DNA from 3 places in the Aerococcus sp. Group 2 genome. Region 2 is predicted to be linked to each of the others. Evidence: predicted binding sites of a transcription regulator. Region 2 holds the regulator's gene; each other region holds the start of a gene.
What was found. Region 2 encodes NrdR, which represses ribonucleotide reductase genes. Its sites were predicted from a motif close to ACACNATATATNGTGT; they were not measured.

Region 1 (6,963 bases), on a different contig from region 2:
ATCAGCTATTTTAATAATATATTACTTAAATTTTTTAAAGTGGATACAACTTTTTAGTTGTTATTATCCAAGTACGAGAAAGGATCCACCTATGAATACAATGGCAGCTATGGCAAAAAATCAATTTCATAAGTCCATAGAAGATATTAGTGACCAGGAACTTTATTATTTATTACTCGATTTAATCAAGGATAAAAGCAAAGGCTTAGCCACTAATCACAGTAAGAAAAAACTTTATTATGTATCGGCAGAATTCTTGATTGGTAAATTACTGGTCAATAATCTCTTAAACTTAGGGATCTATGACCAAGTTGAAGAAGAATTACAGGCTCACGGCCGCTCTTTAACGGAAGTGGAACAAGCAGAAAAAGAACCTTCACTCGGTAATGGAGGGTTGGGACGCTTGGCTTCTTGCTTCTTAGATTCTATTGCCAGCTTAGGCATGAACGGGGACGGCATCGGTTTAAATTACCATTTTGGTCTTTTCCGTCAGTTTTTCGATAATAACCAACAAACGGCCAAGCCTGATGATTGGTTAGGGGGGAGAACTTGGTTAAACAGCACCGAGACTACTTTTACCGTTCCCTTTAAAAATGGGCCAGTCGCTTCCACCTTATATGAGATTGATATTATTGGCTTTAAAAAAGGGGAACGTAACCGTCTCCGCTTATTTGACCTAGACACGGTGAATTCTGATTTAATTCAATGGGGAACTATCCAATTTGATAAGAAAAATATCCCTGAAAACTTGACTCTTTTCCTCTATCCTGATGACTCTGACCATGCGGGACGGATGCTGAGAATCTATCAACAATACTTTATGGTCTCTAATGCCGCCCAATTGATTATTCGTGAAGCTCTGGATCGAGGGTCCAATCTCCATGATTTAGCTGACTACGCGGTCATCCAGATTAATGATACCCACCCTACCTTCATCATTCCTGAATTAATCCGACTCTTAACTGAAGACCATGACTTTACTTTTGAAGAAGCGGTGGCAGTTGTCCGCCAGGTAGTCGCCTTTACTAACCATACTATTTTAAGTGAGGCCTTGGAAAAATGGCCACTAGCAGATATTGAAGCCGTTCAACCGGAAATTGCTAATATTATTTGCCGCTTGGACCGTCTGATTAAGGAAGAGTTTCCCGATAATCATGCGGTTGAGATTATCGATGGCTCGAACACGGTCCATATGGCCAGCATTGCCATCCACTTTGGCTTTTCGACTAATGGTGTGGCCCGCTTACATTCGCAGATCTTGGTGAATAGTGAGCTCAAGGCCTTTGCCGATATTTACCCAGAAAAATTCTCCAATAAAACTAATGGGATCACCTTTAGACGTTGGATTATGGCTGCCAATCCGCGTTTGGCCCATTTAATTGACCAAAGCATTGGCGACCAATGGCATCAAGGAATCTCCGATCTTAGCGGTTTAAGTAAAGAAAAGGACAATAAGGATTTTATGAATCAATTAGCCCAAATTAAGCAGGCTAATAAAGACCGTTTAGCGGAACATTTAAGGGTAAGTAAACGGATCGAGATTAAGCCAGATTCGATTATTGATGTTCAAATTAAACGGATCCATGAGTATAAACGCCAACAAATGCTGGCCCTTTATATTATCTACAAATATTTTGATATCAAGAACGGCAACCGGCCGCAAACCCCAATCACCATTCTTTTTGGGGGCAAGGCCGCTCCAGCCTATACCATTGCCCAAGATATTATCCACTTAATTCTCACCTTGTCAGCACTGATTAAGGAAGATCCTGAAGTGGCTCCTTATTTACAGGTTGAGTTTGTCCCCAACTATAATGTCACGGAAGCAGAATACCTCATTCCGGCGGCGGATATTTCTGAACAAATTTCCTTGGCTTCAAAAGAAGCGAGTGGAACGGGTAATATGAAATTTATGCTCAATGGTGCCTTAACCATTTGTACCTTGGATGGGGCGAATGTGGAAATTGCTGAGCGGGTAGGGGAAGACAACATCTACACCTTTGGTAAGTCTAGTGATGAGATTATTGACCTCTATGCGAATAACGCCTATAATCCCCAAGATTACTATAATCGTCCCGCCATTAAAGCCCTGGTCGACTTTATTGTGAGTCCGGAAATGATTCGTTTAGGCCACGAAAGTCAATTACGGCGTCTCTATGAAGATATCAAGAACAAGGACTACTTCATGGCGATGATTGACTTAGAAGAATACATTGCCCTCAAAGATAAGATGTACCAAGACTATGAAGACCAAGAAGCTTGGTTGGATAAGGTCCTAGTCAATGTTTCAGAAGCGGGCTACTTCTCCAGTGACCGTACGATTTTGGAATATAATGAGGATATTTGGCACTTAGAAGTCGACGATCCTGAATAAACGATTAAAAAGACATCAGTAAAACAAAAATGCAGCAAGACTAAGGACTTTGCTTGAGAAGTAGGAGCGATCAGAACTTCTCAGCAATCCTTTTGTGCTTGCTGCACTTTTTTATTTATTGTGTTGTTGAAGATGGAAGCGACAAGTTTTTAGTCGATGCATTCGTTTTCGTATTCTAAGGCAGAGCTCTTTCCTTTAGACCAGATAATTAAGCCAGCAATCCCTTGAGCTAACATGCCTAGGTAGGAGAAACCCACGATCAGGTTACCTGCTTGTAACCAAAGAATCACGGAAAGGATATCGTTAATTAACCAGAGATAGTAGCCGTCCTTGTGACCAGTCACTTGACGTTGTTGGGCGGTAAAGGAAATCCCGTTAGTGATGGCGTCTAAGACAATTTGTTGGCCACCTAATACATAGGAAAAGGCCCCTAAACCAATAGTCCAGAAGAAGACAGCTTGGCAAATAATTTTTAAATTAAAGTATTGGTCCACATGGAGGTCACCATTTTCGTCCCGACGTTTAGCCCAACTGAAGTGGCCAACAAATTCGGTGATGAGATAGTAAATAGATGAAAACATATCTCCGTATATTCCTAGGATAGCGGCAGCGGCAATCCCGAAGATGTTTTGAATCCCGTTAACAATAAAAGTGGGTTGCCATTGAATGGCTAAGGTCCAAGTGCCTAAAAATCCAAAGATACTCATCCCTAGAGACATAAGGATGTTAAGGTCAAATTCTTGGCTGGTTAAACTGGTAATAATTCCGTATAAATTAAATCCCAAGGAGACGATAAAACCAAAAGCGATGATGGCTAATTCCACCTTGTTGAGTGGTTTTAAGGCGCGGTGAATACATTCTTTTAAGGACAGGGTCTTAGTGGCTTTGTTTTGTTCTTGCATATATCTTCCTCGTTTTCCTATTGAATTTTTTCTAAGTAAGTGTCAATGCTATCGAAAATAATTTGGGCGTCTTGGGGGCGATGAATGTCATAATTGTCCACATTTAGCCGCATTTTAGGTGACTGGTCATAGTCTGCATACCATTGCCCATAGTGGCTGTGGAGTTGACGGTAATAATCGTAAAGGCCGTTATCAGAACTTGGTTGTTCATAAACCCGGCCCCGTTTTTTGATGTTTTTGACCGCGTTGTCTAGGGAACTATCTAAAAAGACTAAGAGGTCAGGAGCCTTTTTAGGTAGGCTGTCTAATTCTTCCATCATGTTGGCTAGTAAGTCACGGTAGATGCCAAACTCTTCTTCAGAGATATTCCCGTTTAAGACATTCAAATAGGTGAAAAGCTCGTCTTCGTAAATACTACGGTCCAAAACGTTATTATTATCGAAAAAGGCTGCCTTAATATTTTTAAAGCGTTGGTTTAAAAAGTAAATCTGTAAGGAAAAGGCATATTTCTTGGGGTCTTGGTAATATTTATCAAGGATGGGGTTTTCCTCGACAGGTTCGTAAAATACTTTTGTGCCTAAATATTCAGCTAATTTTCCGGCATAGGTCGATTTCCCTGCGCCGATGGTTCCAGCAAAAACTATCACTATTGTAATCCCTACTCTCTAACTATATATTGTGCTGTTTCCTTATAAAAATAAGTGTAAATACTATATCTTGTGTCCGAAAAGTATTCTATCATAGGATATTGATAAGGCCAAGGAAGAAATTTTCCTGCGCTCTTTGACCTATTTGACTAAGCTTGAGACTGCCTGGATGGCTCGGCCTAATTATTTTTAAAATTTAATTAATCTTTTATATTTGGGGGCCTTCTTTATAAAAGTTCTAAAAAGAGCGATAAGCTGATGAAATCGCTTGCGAAAGCGTTAACAAGCTGCTATAATAAGCTTGTGAGTCCCTTACAATGCTTACCCAAAACCTGTAAGGGCTTTTTTGTTTTCAAGGAAATATAAAGCAGTCTGGGGCTTTTTTCTAGCAAATCTTAGTAATCGTGTTAGACTGAATAATAATAAGCAGCGTAATTTCAATGAGTGGAGGACATTAGCTATGGCAGAAACTTTTAGAGAACGATTGGGTAAAGAGCAACTCTTACCCTTATACACGGTCAGTGACTTAGGGTCGGTAGCCCTAGCTGAGGCGGTTTTAAGTGAAAACAACTTATCCTTTATCGAAGTGACCTACCGCAGTGACCTGGCTTCTCAAGCCATCCAGCAATTGGCGGATAGGGGCAAATTAGTTGTGGGAGCAGGCACAGTCCGTGACTTGGATACCGCCAAAGACGCCGTTGACCATGGCGCGCAATTTATTGTTAGTCCTGGTTTATCGACTGAAGTGGTCAACTATTGTTTAAAACAAGATATTCCTGTCTTCCCCGGAGCAGTTACTCCAAGTGAAATCATGCAAGCCATGGATTTAGGCCTTGATGTGGTGAAATTCTTCCCAGCCAATGTCTATGGGGGGCTGTCAGCGATTAAGTCTTTAGCAGGGCCTTTCTTTGATATCCAATTCATCCCCACTGGCGGGGTCAATAGTGACAACTTCACCGACTATTTAGCCAATGATGCCGTATTGGCAGTGGGGGGCTCCTTTATCTTGTCTGAAAAAGAGGTCTTAAAAGATGAAGGAAAAACAGCCTCAGATAAATTAGTGGCCTTAACCAAGCAGCTCCACTAAACTTATTGGAAGGAAAACACCCAGCTTTTAGCGGCTGGGTGTTTTTTGGAGGGAAAATTTTTTAGTCAGTTAAAATTGGCAGGAAAATAAGCCTGATCTCACCCCTTGGGGTAAGATCAGGCTTATTTCTTTATTGATCAGTATCGACCGGGACAGGTACGTCCACATAGACCTCTTCACCAATATGAAAGCTGGCTTGGGCAGCAGTGAGGTTGGTGAGTTCTTCTTGGAGTTTGTCCACTTCTTGGCTGGGGACGCCTAAGTGATAGGTCACCTTTTCTAAGTAGGTGGTATCTAGGAGAGAGTAGGGAGAGTTTTCCACCCAATAGGCCATGCTGCCGTTGAGGGAATAATCGATGGTTACATCGACTTGGGTTTGCAAGCGGCGTTCAACCACACCAATCTGGTGGACGGCTTCGGAAACGGCACCGCTATAGGCACGGACCAGACCCCCGGCTCCTAATTTAGTACCGCCGAAATAGCGGGTAACCACACAGGCAACGTTTTTTAAATCCATATTTTTTAGGACTTCCAGCATGGGCACTCCAGCTGTTCCGCTGGGTTCACCATCATCGAGGGCCCTTTGAATTTCATTACGCTCACCGATTTGGTAGGCGACACAGTTGTGGGTGGCCTTATAATGTTCTTTTCTGACTTCTTCAACAAAAGTGTCGGCTTCTTCCTTCGTGTAGGCGCGCTGAATCCGACAAATAAAGCGTGATTTTTTGATTTCTATTTCATGTTCACCAGCACATTTAATGGTACGGTATTCAATCATTGATGGCTCAGCTCGTTTCTTTTTATTTTCTCCTTATTGTAACTAAAGCAGGTCTAAACTTCAAAAGTCTCCTTTTATTCGTCAATTGAGAGGGGGAATTTGGCCGTTAATTACGGATAAATAGTTTAGTCAGGTGATGAAGAGAGGATGAATAAGCGTGCAAGACTTACTTTTAGGACGGCTGCTGGCGGCGAGTGAGCTGCCCGATGACCTTGATTTAAGCGGTATTCCTAGTCTCCCAGCGATTAAATCTGAGGGAAAGCAATTAATTTGCCAGCGTTGTTTTAACCAGCTGGCTTTTCAGCCTAATCCTTGTCTTTGTGACGGCCCGTGTTTTTATTGTTTAAATTGCCTGGCCTTTGCCAAATTAAGGACCTGCGACCGGCTTTATTATGACCTAGATCCTCACTTTTACTTTAGAGATTTATGTCGGGAGCAAACTTACCTAGAATGGCCTGGAACCCTATCACCCCAGCAAGAGCAGTGTGCTAAACAATTATTGATTTCCTATCAAGCGGGGCGCGACCACTTGGTTTGGGCGGTCACTGGGGCAGGGAAAACAGAGATGATTTTTCCCCTAGTGGACTATGCCCTCCGTCAGGGTCAGCGTATCGCCTTGGCTACGCCTCGGGTCGATGTCTGTAATGAGTTATTCCCCCGCTTTCAAGCTGCCTTTCCGGATATTGATATTCTCCTCCTCCATGGCAAGGTGGACCACCCCTACCGGCTTAGCCCCTTGACTATTGCTTCGACCCACCAGTTACTGCGCTTTTACCAGGCCTTTGATCTTTTAATTGTTGATGAAGTTGATGCCTTTCCCTACCATGGTGACCCTTTATTAGAGGCAGCTAGTCGGCGAGCAGTTAAAGACACCGGCGTGCGAGTGGAACTCACTGCTACTCCTTCAAGAGACCAGCAAAGGGCTATCAAGCAGGAAAAAGTTGCCGCTTCTATCCTGCCAGCCCGCTATCACCGCCATCCTCTCCCGGTTCCTAAGCACCGCTGGGTGGGCGATTGGCGGCAAGCTATTGCTAAGGGGCGCTTGCCGGGCGTATTAGGGTCAACCATCAAGACTTTTCTAAAGAAGGGCGAGTCTTTTTTACTCTTCCTCCCCCATATCGCCTTGATGGAAGAACTCGAAAAAATTCTCCATAAGCATTTTAAGCAAGTAAGCT
Region 2 (6,963 bases):
GCCAAATGATTTTCTAATTCCTTCATGGAAAAATTAGAAGTGAAAAAGGTAGCCTGGCCTTGACTCATACGATTCTGCAAGAGAACCCCTAGGACTTCATCACGGACCCAGGCCGAATTACTTTCAGCACCAATATCATCAATCATTAATACTTGGGCGTCTTGGAGGCTCTTGAGTCGCTGGTTAACACGATTATCTTTGATAGCGCTCTTAATTTCACTAATAAAAGTAGGATAGTGGAACAAAGTGGTCGTGAAACCATGCTCAGCCAAATGGTTTGCCACAGCTGCCGCTAAATAGGACTTCCCCACGCCAAAAGGACCATGTAAATAAAGGCCTTGATGAAATTGCTTGGGCTTAGACTGCATGGCTTCGACAAAATCAATGGCCTTCTCCAAGGCAGCTTGCCGTTTAGGATCGGTCAGGTCAAAGTTTTGGAAGGAGGCTCGCTTTAAATCCTTAGGCATTTCCAGTAAAGTGACCCGTTGCTTCTTCTCCCGCTCTTTTTGGGCGGCGAGGAATTCATCAGTCGCCTGGTATTCAATATCAATATAATTAAAATTCATAATGAGCTTAGGATAGAAATTAGGAAATTTGGGCCTTTTCCCCGCCCTTATCCGTTCTTTTTCTTGAACAAATTCATAGAGTTTCGATATCGAACGGTCAATCGTTTCTTGGTCCAAGTCTTCTTTATGCTTATCAATAAATTGTCTAACATCCGGATCACTCAAAACTTGGGCCTTGGTTTGGTCTAAGCGTTGGCGAAAGTTGCCTTTATTGAGCTCATGGCTGATATCTTCCCCAATATTTCTCATTCGTCTCCCTCCTCACTATTCAATGCCCGAATCCGATCGGCTAAGGCTTGGACACTTTCATGGTCCATTTTTTCCTCTTTATCTGCCGTCTCTTGTTTTTGATTAAACCAAGCGGGCTGTAATTCTTGATAGGTCTTACGTTTGGTATTTTGCCGCTTATTTTTGCTTTGTCTTTGTTTTTGAATCCGTTTAGTCCGTTTGTTGAGATAGGTCAGCGCCTGTTCCGGACTTTGAATATTTTTTTGACTCCAATCATCCACTGTCCGCTCAAAGGTCGACCTGACGATACTTGAACTTTCCTGGCTGATCAAATAATAGTGAATCATAATATTCAAGGTCGGTCCATCGATAAGGCCCTTATTCATGACCATCTCTAAGGTTTTTATCTCGTTGGTCGTTAGATAGCCGTTTTTTTGTTCTTTGATAGTCTTAGCAAAGGTTAGGGGCGGATAAGCCTTAGCCGCCTTGATCAAGGCTAGACTAGCTTCATCCTGATTTTCTTTGGGTAAATCCTGACCCTGACTCTCGGTCTGCTGCTTGGCTTGGTCCATTTGATAATCAGGTCGTTTATTTACCGGTTGGTCCGCCATGGCCTTGATCACTAGGCCTTGGTAGTAATTAATGTCCACTTGGTTGGTTCTTACATTACTTGCCTTAATGGCAAACTGGGACAGGTCAACTTCATCCAAGCCATAGAGAGCATGGAGGCTTTGGGTCATCTCCTTAACTTCTTGACTGACCGCCCGCTCACTGAGGAACGACCTTTGTACCAACTCAGTAAAATAAGCCATATCAAAATCACTGACCAGGCTAGTTTTTATAAGGGATTTACTAGGCTTCTTTAACAAGCTTTGCTTTTCGCTTTCAGTCAATTGGCGACTGCTTTGGGACAGATGAAAAACATCCTGAAAAGTCGCTGTGACCTCCTGCCAGTCATTTTCCTGACTATCAGCAATCTTTTCAAAGCTAAAGCGGTCTAATAAGGAATTAAAACGCACTTCCCCCACATGGTCTAAAAGTAAGCTAGTCATTAAGCTATCCTTAAAAAACTGCTCAGAAGAAACCGGCGCTAACAACTGATAGAGGGCCTGCACTGGGGCTTGACCACTTTGCTGGGTGTAGCTACGTAAGAGGCCAATGGCTTCTAATCGGCGCCTACTTCTGACATAGCGTTCTTTAGAAAAAACCAATTGGTCCATAATTTCCCCATGATTAATTACTTCTGATTGATAAGTCGAACGGTCAATATAGGCATAAAGAGTCATATAGAGAGCAAAAGCTTCAGCGCCAATAATTGGTTGGTAGAGATAGGTTAAGACTTCCAGATCGGCATTGGAAACAATTTGTGTGAGGATAATTTTGAGAGGTTCACGTGGATTTAACTTTTCCCATGGATTCAAGACTGATCTTCCTCCGCGTTATTGGCTTCTAAGTCTAAATTCGTTTGCCCCTCCGCGTTATTTTTTTGCATTTGCTTCAACTGCTCAATTTCTTGCAAAAAGACGGTAGGATCTTCGAAGTGACGGTAGACACTGGCATAGCGAATATAGGCAACTTCATCGATCTTGGGCAAAATATCCATGACCATTTCCCCTATTAGGGTTGAAGGCACCTCGTTTTGTCCTTTTTGCCGAATGTCCGATTCGATATTCTTAACCACTTCTTCTAAGGTCTCTAGGGCGATTGGCCGTTTTTCACAGGATCTCACTAGGCCCCGTAATAATTTTTCTTTGGAAAATTCTTCCCGGGTACCGTCCCGCTTGATAACCAGTAAAGGCATCTTTTCTACCCGTTCAAAGGTCGTGAAGCGAAAATCACATTGCGTACATAGGCGTCGCCTTCTTATCGATGTATTTTCCTCCACAGGCCGACTATCGATTACCTTCGTATTATTATCTTGACATCTGGGGCAGCGCACAATATTCACCTTCCTTGGACATTTTCTAAAATATTTCTTTTATTAATTATAGCACAGTTTAAAGGCGGAAGGATAAGGGGCAAAATCCAGCTTGGTCAGCTTATTTTATAGCTTGAAAGCCTTGGATACTCAACCAGGCCTCGACTTGCTTTTCCGTTTGCTGGATGCTGCCCTGGTTATCAATCACAATATCTGCCCAGCGAAGTTTCTGTTCAATATTATATTGAGACAGCATGCGGTCAAAGGCCTCGTCTTCACTTAAATTATCCCGGTCCATCAATCGTTGTAGTTGAATACTTTCAGGAACATAAACCAACATGACCGCATCACAAGCATCCTGGTACTTGGTCTCATAGAGTAAAGGAATATCCAAAACAATCAATTGATGGCCCTGGTCTTGGTAAGACTGGGCTTGGTCGTTGACCCAGTCATAGATATAAGGCAAGAGCAGTTGATTAAGCGCTTTGAGTTGATCCTTATCTGTAAAGACCACATCCCCTAATTTCTTCCGGTTAAGGGTGCCATTGGGAAAGAGAAAATCCTCTCCAAAATGCTCTTTTATAGCTTGTAAACCCTGTGTTCCCGGCTCAACGACAGCTCGAGCCCCCAGGTCTGCATCCACTACCGGAAAACCAACTTTTTTAAAATAATTAGAAACAGTAGATTTTCCTGTAGCAATTGACCCTGTTAATCCTAAGCGAAAAGTCATTCATACACTCCCTTTATTTCTGACAATTGGGACAAAAATGCGTCCCTCGCTGTCCTAACTTAATTTTCTCAATGGTTCTTCCACAATTTAAACAGGCTTGGCCCTGGCGCTGGTAAACCTTGAGATAATTTTGATATTGACCGTCCTCCCCTAAGGTGTTCTGATAGGTCCGCACACTAGAGCCGCCTAAGTCTACCGCTCGACTCAGTATATCTCGCATGGCTTCTAATAGGAGCAAGGTCTCTTGGTCAGTCAACGAATTGGCTGGCCGACCTGGATAAATTCCCGCTTGAAATAGAGATTCATCAGCATAAATATTACCAATTCCGGCAATTTTTTGCTGGTCCAGTATTAATGATTTAATGGGGCGCTTGGATGCCGCTAATATTTTTTGGAATTGATCCAAGCTAATATCCCAGGGTTCTGGACCGAGTTTTAAATTTTTAATAGCTTGGGGCATATCTTGACGAGAAAATAAGGATATCCGACCAAATTTACGCACATCATAATAGCGTAGGTCCCTGCCATCACGCAAGTGACAGATGAGGTGACTATGCTTTAAAACCGGCGTCTGCCTATCGCAGACAAAATACTTGCCTTCCATCCGCAGATGGCTAATCCAGGCGTAATCGCTCCAATAAAAAAACAGGTATTTTCCATAACGGTCGACTCGTTCAAAGGTCTCCCCTTGCATGGCTTGGCGAAAGACTTGGGCTGGGCAATTAATAATCTTTGGCCATTTTACTTCCACATCCTGTATTTGGGCTTGAGGAAGGGCTCTATTAAGCCCCCGTCTCACATTTTCTACTTCAGGTAACTCTGGCATTAACTAGCCTCCTTCATCCCGCTAAAACACTGTTAGCAGTCTAACCTATTCTAATCAAACAATAACCATAAATAAAGTAAAGAGTGCGATGGTCACATCAAAGGACGAAAACGCTGCGCATACTATATCTGTACGTCGCTTCGCTTCCTACAGCTATAGCAACTGGAGCTAAAGGGCGTAAGCATTCTAAAAAGAATTCGTCGCCCTTTAGTGAAGTGGAGTTCGATCTGCACCCGGAGCACGTTTGAAAGAGTGTGACAAGCGCAATAAGAGGGGAGAGAGCTACGCATACTATATCTGTAACTCGCTCCACTTCGAACAGCTATAGCAACTGGAGAAAACTGGGATAAGCTCGGTTATAAGGATGAGAGGAAGGATCAGGGAGAGAGATTCCTTGGAGGAAAAGATGATAAGATCAGCTTGCTGATCGTTCAACTTTTCTGAAAGGACATCCCCTCACCCTTCCGAACTCAACTGAAGAGTGCGACGGTCACAACAAAGGACGAAAACGCTAGGCATACTATATCCTCAGATTCGGACAGCTAAAACAAAAAACGAAGAGAGAACCGTATTCAATAGTCTCCCTTCGTTTATAAAAATGCCAGCAAAGCTAATTTTTAAATCAGGTTTTACTCCCTTTATTTGAAAGGCTTAAAACTCCTGCCCCAGCCTATCTTCTCTATTAAAACCTTTCTTAGATTTTCCTACTTGGCATCATACCAAGTGGACCCATAGTTACTATCAACAATTAATGGGACGTCTAAGGAAACTGCATTTTCCATGACGTCTTTAACTAAGGCAGCTAAGTCTTCTAAGTCCTCTTTGGCTACTTCAAAAATTAACTCATCGTGGACTTGGAGTAGGAGATTTGCCTGAAGTTGCTGTTCCTTTGAGGCTTGATCCATCTCAACCATGGCTACCTTAATAATATCGGCTGCCGTCCCTTGAATTGGCGAATTCATTGCGGTTCTTTCGGCAAAGGACCTAACATTATAATTTTTAGCCTTTAAGTCAGGAAGGTAGCGACGGCGGTTAAAGAGGGTTTTAGCGTATCCAGCCTCACGGGCGATTTCCACACTCTTATCCATATATTCAGCCACTTTAGGATAAATTTCAAAGTATTTATCAATAAAGGCCTTGGCCTCTTGACGAGAAATCGAAAGGTTTTGACTGAGACCATAGTCACTAATCCCGTAAACAATTCCAAAATTGACTGCCTTGGCTTGACGTCTTTCATCCTTACTAATGTCCTTTTCATCTTTATGGAAGACTTTGGCCGCTGTAGCGGTGTGGATATCCTTATTTTCTTTAAAGGCTTCTTGAAGATGAGGGTCACCAGAAACATGGGCAAGGACACGTAATTCAATTTGCGAATAGTCCGATGAGAAAATGACCCAGTCCGGATGAGAAGGCACAAAGGCTTGGCGAATTTTACGCCCCTCTTCGGTACGGATAGGAATATTTTGTAAGTTCGGATCAGCTGAACTTAAGCGTCCGGTAGTGGTTAGGGTTTGAATGAAACGACTGTGTACCTTGCCATCTTGGTGGATATAATCGAGGATTCCTTGAACATAAGTGGATTGGAGCTTAGCTAATTGACGATAGGCTAGGATCAAATCAATGATGGGCACCCCTTGTAATTTTTCCAATTCAGATTGGGCCGTTGAATAGTTACCAGACTTGGTTTTCTTGCCCCCCTTTAGGCCCATATCTTCAAAGAGAATCTTGCTCAGCTGTTGGGTGGAATTAATATTAAATTCAACCCCGGCTTCCCGGTAGATTTCTTCTTGCAGCTGGTCAAGTTGCTCTTCATAAGACTGGGATAAACCTACCAGCCTGCTGCGGTCAACGGAAATCCCCATAATTTCCATTTTAGCTAGAACTTGGGCTAGAGGGAGTTCAATTTTTCGGTAAAGTTCGACCATCTCATCCGCTTCTAGGCGATCTTTAATAATAGGTAGTAGGTCATTAATAACAGATACCTTAGCTACCAGGTGGTCATAAAGACGGTTTTTATCTTCAGGAACCGCCACTTTCTTGCCTTTCCCATAGACTTCACTATCATAGGCTAGATAATCCAAATTGAATTCTCGGGCCACATTAGCCACATCGCCACTTAAATCACGGGCATGGATGAGATAGGATGCGATTAGAACATCATCACTAACCCCCTCTAAGTCCATCCCCAAGCCTTTTAAGATCACTTGGCTGCGTTTAGCATCATAGAGGACCTTTTTAGCATGGGGATCTTCTATCCAATTTTTGAAAGCTTGGCTTTCCTTCACCAGGTCTGGTGAGGCCAAGTAGATATGATCCTTATTCCCCCAAACAAGGTAAATTAACTCCCCTTCATGGTAATTATTTTCGAACATTTCTAGATAGAGGGCTGTTTGGTCTTGGGTGAAATGCTTAGCTTCAACTTGGTCAAGGACTTGATAATCAGGGACTTCCCAGCTGGAATCCTCTAATTCAAAGTCAGCATCAGCCCCAGAGTTAGCTAAGAATTTTTCCATAAATTGCTTGAAGTTCATCTCACGATAAAAGTTAACCAAATCTTTAGCCTGAATGCCTTGGCATTTTAAGTCTGCCAGGGATTTTTCAACTGGAGCATCAAGAATAATTCGGGCTAATTTTTTGGATAAAAAGGCCTGGTCCTTATCCTTGACTAAGTTTTCCTTACGTTTTTTCCCGGAGA
Region 3 (6,963 bases), on a different contig from region 2:
ATCTTCCTCAGCCTGGCCCTTTTCTTTCCTCCTCTAAGCTATTCACTTTTTATCTGCCTGGCTTCCGGACTGGCCTTGGTCTATCTTTTAATCTCCGCTTGGCTGAAGCAGCGGTCGCTAAAAGACCCCCTGGCCTTTTTCCCCTTGATCTGGCTGGCCTTTGACTTGACTATAATCTTTTTCTACTAAGTTTTTCCAAATAAAAAGCTGGGACTCTCTCCCAGCTTGATTAATAAAATACGTCTAAAGACTAACTATCTTTAAGGTCAGCCTTGCTTAATTCACTTTCGTCGTGGAAAACCTTGCCACTACGTTCGTAGAGGATGTCTGATAGGCCTACCTTAACATTGGCGAGCCGGGCTACTGCAAAGAAGTAGTCAGATAGGCGGTTAATAAATTTCAAAGCGACGGGACTGGAGCTCTCTTCACGCATGAAGGATACAATGTGACGTTCACAGCGGCGGGTTACGGTTCTCGCATAGTGCAAACGACTAGCTAAACGGCTACCACCGGGTAGGATAAAGGATTCTACCGCAGGGGCTTGAGGATTATAGGTATCAATCCGTTCTTCTAACCAATCAATCGCGGCTTGTTTTAAGCGGTACTCGCCCTTGCCCTCTGGCGTAGCAAAGTCATTCCCACAGTCAAATAAATACTGTTGGATTTGAATCAATTCCTCATTTAGCTCGGGCCATGATTCATTTTCGCTAATGGTCACACCAATCCATGAATTCAATTCGTCAACGCTCCCATAGGCATTGACACGTAAGGAATCTTTAGGAACTTCCTGGCCACCGATAATCCGGGTCGTCCCCTTATCCCCTGTTCGGGTATAAATTTGCATATTAATCACCTCACTTACATTATAAAGTATTTCTCCAATAAATACGATTTAAATGGTGATAAAAAAGCCACTAAGTAGAAACTTAGTGACTTTTTCTCATATATTATTAAAGTTATTTTATTATAAGCCACATTTTAATTGGGCGAAGCAATTGGAGCAGGTGTTACAGCCACCAATTTCTTCGACAATTCCGGTCCGGCAAATTGGGCAGGTATTGCCAAGTTCGCTACCGAAGACCACTTCTTCTTCATTGGCTTCAGCTTGGGCTTGGTCAACTAATTGACGTAATTCTTCACTGTCATCAACGACAACCACATCGTCTTGCTTGTTTTGATCGACTTGAGAATCTTGGTCACTGTCTTCATGTTCATCCTTATTTAAGGTGAGGACTTGAGAATCCCGCGAACCGTCAACATAAACGGTACCACCCTTAGCGCCACCTTCATAAAGTTTTTCATAAACTTCGGCCACTTGGTTAACCGCGTAACCCTTAGGTGCATTAACGGTCTTAGAAATGGAGCTATCGACCCAGCGTTGGATAGTGGTTTGCACATCAACGTGTTCTCTTGGGCTTAGGTCCATGGCAGATACAAAGAAGTCAGGCAGGTTATCAGCATCAGCTTCTGGATGTTTATCCAGGTATTCTTGCACAATATCCGCATTGACTTCAATAAATTTACCTAAACGACCGGTCCGGTAGTATTTAAAGGCAAAGTAAGGTTCTAGCCCGGTAGAGACATTCATCATGGTCCCGGTACTTCCGGTTGGCGCCACGGTGAGTAAGTGGGAATTGCGGATCCCATACTTCAAGACGTCTTCACGGATGCTTTCAGGCATTCTTTGCATGAAACCGGATTGGACAAAGCGTTCTCTTAAAGCTTGGGTTTCTTCTTCACTTTCCCCGATTAAGAATGGGAAGCTGCCCCGTTCTTTAGCGAGTTCGATGGAGGTTTGGTAAGCCGTTACCGCGATGGTTTCAAAGACTTCATCGACTAATTGGTTACCTTCCTTAGAACCATAGCGTTTTTCACAGTAGATTAAGAGGTCAGCCAGACCCATTACCCCTAAACCGATCCGACGTTCACCAAGAGCTTGTTTCTTGTTAGCTTCCAAGAAGTATGGAGTAGCATCGATCACGTTATCTTGCATGCGGATAGCGGTAGCTACAGTTTTTTGTAATTTCTTCTTGTCGAGGCGTTTGTTTTCCTTGTCCGCCATTTGGGCCAGGTTAATGGCACCCAGGTTACATACGGAATAAGGCGCTAGCGGTTGTTCCCCACAAGGGTTAGTTGCCACAACCTTTTGCCCGTAAGCCACTGCATTGGTGTCTTCGTTAGCCCGGTCAATAAAGAAAATCCCTGGTTCTGCCGCATAAGTGGCACAAATGTTGATCAATTGCCATAATTCTTTAGCAGGGAGGGTCCGGTAAGTGGTAATTTCATGACCCATGGCTTCCCACTCACGCACATCGCCAATTTCTTGCCATTGGGTGTCGTAAGCGGTCATTTCTTCTTGGTCATATTTTTCCACCGCTGGGAAGCGGAGGCTCCAGTCCTTACCTTCCTTAACAGCTTCCATAAAGTCGGATGAAATAGCTACCGAAATATTGGCCCCAGTTAAGAAGTCGGGTTCATTGACTTCATAATGGCCACCTAGTTCCAAGTTTTCCTTGGCTTCAGCGTAAGCTGCATCACTAACTTGGCCGCCTTGTTTTTCCTTGAGGTCAACCACCGCTTGGAACATATCAATTTGGGCTGGAGTTGAATAAACAAATTTTAACTTTTCATCGACTAATTGTTTAATGTAGCTGTCCTTGGAGCTTTCCTTGATAAATTGGAGGATGCGTGGGTTTTGCATCTTAGAAATAATGAATTCCAAAATATCTGGATGCCAGTCAGCCAACATGATCATTTGGGCCCCACGACGGCTACCGCCTTGTTCTACCAGGTGAGTTAATTTGGCAATGTCATCTAACCAGGAAACCGCCCCGGAAGACTTCCCGTTAACCCCACGAACCAGGGAGTGACGTGGTCTTAGGGTTGAGCCATTGGTCCCTACACCCCCACCACGGGACATAATTTCCATGACTTCCTTACGGTGGTCAGCAATACCACCCCGGGAGTCAGGCACATAGGGCATAACGTAGCAGTTAAAGTAGGTGACATCGGTTCCGGAACCCGCACCATATAAGACCCTGCCGGCAGGAACAAAGTTACCCTTGGATTCTTCTTGGTAGAAGGCCGCTTCAATCTCTTGGCGGCGGTCTTCATTTTTATCAATGGCTGCTAGGCCATGGGCATTCCGTTTGGCAATTTGTTCATAGTAGATTTCTAAAGGTTTGTCGATTTCATCCAATGGGCGTTTTACCAGGCCAGTTTCCTGTTCTTCTCCCATTAGGGACCCACGATAGGCTTCTTCGACCCAAATGGTTGCGGTCTTGTTCTCAATGGCTTGGACAATCCCGATCCCCCGTCCTGGATATTGCGGGTCAGGGCGGACAGTTAGTACCACTAAGTCACCAGGGGCTAGGGTTTCTTTCATGGTGTCTTTAAAGGAATAACGGTCCAACATGACCATCCGACTGATGCCAGAGAAGGTTTTGTTCATATCTTCTGTCATCGGATAAACTTGAGGGAAGGATTTGATGGCTTGGTTAAGCGCCTCTTTATTCCATTCCACAATATTCTTCATCGCAGTTTCCATAATGAATCTCCTTTATACTTTACTTGTTTGTAGACTTTTCAGCTGCTTTAGCGTGAGTTAAGTTAATGGTCTATCGGCTAAAAATTAGCTGCATTGCTATTATAGGAAAAACTTAAGCAGAAAGCAAGCTAAAAAATCAATATATAGTATCAATTAAAAAGCAACAACACTATATATAGTGTTGTTGCTTTGCTTGAAGCGGTTAAAGCCCAGTCCCATGGCCTTGGGCAAAAAGAGAGGCGCATATCTTGTAGTCGGATATGCGCCTATCCTCTTTTAATGGGATCTACCTTAATTAAGGCATACCGCTATAGTTTTCATCGATTGGTTTGGTAATTGTCGCAATTTCGGCTGGATTTTCGTTGTCGGATGGCTCATGGGCCGGCACTTCAACAACTTGTTCCACACCTAATTTTTCTGGTTCCATGTGACGGTAGCGACCGACACCAGTACCAGCAGGAATTATCTTACCAATAATGACGTTTTCTTTCAATCCAAGTAACTCGTCCCGTTTACCGCTAATGGCAGCGTCAGTGAGGACCTTGGTAGTTTCTTGGAAGGATGCGGCAGATAGGAAGGACTTGGTTTCCAAGGCTGCCTTGGTAATTCCTAGGAGGACTGGTTGACAGGTAGCTGGTTGTTGGCCAGTCTTAATGATTTCCTCATTGGCATCTTCAAATTCACCAATGTCCATTAAATGGCCTGGCAACAAGTCAGAAGCGCCTGGATCTAAGACTCTTACCTTACGCATCATTTGACGTAGGAGGACTTCCACGTGCTTGTCGTTAATGTCCACCCCTTGTTGACGGTAAACCCGTTGGATTTCCGCTAACATGTAGTTTTCTACGGTGAGGGAATTAGTGATCCGGAGCAATTCTTTGGGATCAATGGACCCTTCTGTTAATTGGGCACCACGTTCAATCAAGTCACCTTCACTAACCTTCATACGAGCAGTGTAAGGCACCTTGTATTCCCGTTCGTCAGTTTCCCCTTTGACGGTAACCGTCTTGGTCCGGGTTTCTTCTTCAATATCAATGGCCACGACTTCCCCGGTCACTTCAGTAATCACCGCTTGCCCTTTCGGATGACGGGCTTCAACGATTTCTTGAACACGAGGCAAACCTTGGGTAATGTCATCCCCGGCAACCCCACCGGTATGGAAGGTACGCATGGTCAACTGGGTACCAGGTTCCCCAATGGATTGGGCAGCCACGATACCAACTGCTTCACCGACTTCGACTTCGCCATTGGTTGCTAGGTCAGAACCGTAGCAGTACTTACATACCCCATGGCGGGTCCGGCAGGTAAAGGCAGAACGAATGGTAACATGTTTGAGGTCAGCAGCTTCAATTTTAGCTGCGGTTTCTGGTGAAACCAGCTCATTATGGTGAGCGAGAACTTCACCGGTTTTTGGATCACGAACCGTTTTTTGGATATAACGACCAGTCAGACGTTCAGCCAGGCTTTCGATCATTTCGTTTCCTTCTTTGATGGCTGAAACGGTTAAGCCACGGTCGGTTCCACAATCATTTTCACGGATAATCACGTCTTGGGCCACGTCAACCAGACGACGAGTTAGGTAACCAGAGTCGGCCGTCTTCAAGGCGGTATCGGTCATCCCTTTACGTGCCCCGTGAGTGGAGATAAACATTTCTTGAACCGATAGCCCTTCACGGAAGTTAGAAGTAACTGGCAGTTCAATAATCTTACCACTTGGTCCCGCCATCAAACCACGCATCCCCGCTAATTGGGTAAAGTTGGAGATGTTACCACGAGCACCAGAGTCCATCATGATAAAGAATGGGTTGTCTGGAGACAGACTGTGTTTCAATTCGTCTTCAATGTCGTTTTTAACATCATTCCAAGTGCTGATGACTTGGTCATAGCGTTCGTCATCGGTAATTAAACCACGACGGTATTGCTTCATGATATTGTCAACGCGTTTGTGCCCCTTGTCCACGTGTTGGTCCTTGGCATCTAAAACGGTAATATCAGCAATCCCAACGGTAATCCCTGACTTGGTGGAGTAGTAGTAACCAAGAGCCTTCAAGCGGTCTAAGAATTGGGAGGTTTCAGTAACCTTCAAGCGCTTGAAGATGGCGGCGATAATTTCTTCTAAGTAGCCCTTCTTAAATGGCGCCGTGGTCTCTAATTGAGCAATCGCTTTTTCGGTATCTTCCCCAGGGTTGACGAAGAAACGATCAGCGGTTTGACCATTTAAGTTTTCTGATGTGGGCTCATTAATATAAGCAAAATCAGCCGGCATGATCTCATTAAAGAACAATTTACCAATAGAAGTAATCATTAATTGTTCTTTTTGTTGGTCGGTCCATGCATATTTAGGAAAGTGTTTCGGACTAATTACCACCCGAGTATGCAATTGAGCCGCCCCATTAGTATAAGCAATATGGGCTTCGCTGAGTGAGGAAATCTTCATCCCTTCCCCAGTCATCCCGGCTTCTTCTTGAGTCAAGTAGTAGTTTCCTAAGACCATGTCTTGGGATGGGGTAACCACTGGTTGACCATCTTTAGGGTTTAGGATGTGGGAAGCGGCCAGCATTAAGATACGAGCTTCAGCTTGGGCTTCTTCTCCTAAAGGTAAGTGGACCGCCATTTGGTCCCCGTCAAAGTCGGCATTATAAGCTTCACAGGCTAAGGGGTGAAGACGGATAGCCTTCCCTTCAACCAAGACTGGTTCAAAGGCTTGAATCCCCAAACGGTGGAGGGTAGGTGCCCGGTTAAGTAGTACCGGGTGTTCACGCATGATCTCTCCGAGAGGTTCCCAAACAGCATCATCCTTACGTTCAATCATCCGTTTAGCATGTTTAGCATTGGTGGCAATTTCACGGTCCACCAATTCCCGAATCAAGAATGGTTTAAAGAGTTCTAGAGCCATTTCTTTAGGCAGACCACATTGGTAGAACTTCAAGTGTGGTCCAATGGCAATAACGGAACGTCCAGAGTAGTCCACCCGTTTCCCTAAGAGGTTTTGACGGAAACGACCTTGCTTCCCTTTCAACATATGGGAGAGGGACTTCAATGGGCGGTTACCCGGTCCAGTCACAGGACGGCCGCGACGACCATTATCGACTAAGGCATCAACGGCTTCTTGGAGCATCCGTTTTTCATTTTGAACAATAATATTTGGTGCATTGAGGTCTAATAAACGTTTTAGACGGTTATTCCGGTTAATCACCCGGCGGTAGAGGTCGTTTAAGTCACTGGTTGCGAAACGGCCCCCATCCAGTTGCACCATAGGACGGAGTTCAGGTGGGATCACAGGGATCACATCAAGAACCATCCATTCCGGTTTATTGCCGGATTTTCTAAAGGCATCCATGATGTCTAAGCGACGAATGGCCCGGGTCCGTTTTTGACCCTTGGCAGTCCGTAATTCTTCTTTTAATTCTGCACAT

Region 1: JFU01_RS03795 (deoxynucleoside kinase) is a predicted target of NrdR. The motif match lies at 3,984-3,999, and genes of this name have one in related genera.
Region 3: JFU01_RS08570 (vitamin B12-dependent ribonucleotide reductase) is a predicted target of NrdR. The motif match lies at 3,714-3,729, and genes of this name have one in related genera.

What each region holds. Positions count from the first base shown of each region.
Region 1 covers NZ_CAJHPA010000002.1:312,664-319,626, reverse strand. Annotated here, with positions in the region: gene JFU01_RS03805 (glycogen/starch/alpha-glucan phosphorylase) at 92-2,374, shown strand; gene pnuC (nicotinamide riboside transporter PnuC) at 2,524-3,276, opposite strand; gene JFU01_RS03795 (deoxynucleoside kinase) at 3,294-3,923, opposite strand; gene JFU01_RS03790 (bifunctional 4-hydroxy-2-oxoglutarate aldolase/2-dehydro-3-deoxy-phosphogluconate aldolase) at 4,384-5,010, shown strand; gene JFU01_RS03785 (YigZ family protein) at 5,141-5,788, opposite strand; gene JFU01_RS03780 (DEAD/DEAH box helicase) at 5,946-6,963, shown strand, end outside.
Region 2 covers NZ_CAJHPA010000005.1:5,365-12,327, reverse strand. Annotated here, with positions in the region: gene dnaI (primosomal protein DnaI) at 1-815, opposite strand, end outside; gene JFU01_RS07040 (DnaD domain protein) at 812-2,215, opposite strand; gene nrdR (transcriptional regulator NrdR) at 2,212-2,733, opposite strand; gene coaE (dephospho-CoA kinase) at 2,834-3,442, opposite strand; gene mutM (DNA-formamidopyrimidine glycosylase) at 3,456-4,268, opposite strand; gene polA (DNA polymerase I) at 4,973-6,963, opposite strand, start outside.
Region 3 covers NZ_CAJHPA010000007.1:49,559-56,521, forward strand. Annotated here, with positions in the region: gene JFU01_RS08560 (prepilin peptidase) at 1-189, shown strand, start outside; gene JFU01_RS08565 (cob(I)yrinic acid a,c-diamide adenosyltransferase) at 251-844, opposite strand; gene JFU01_RS08570 (vitamin B12-dependent ribonucleotide reductase) at 965-3,547, opposite strand; gene rpoC (DNA-directed RNA polymerase subunit beta') at 3,843-6,963, opposite strand, start outside.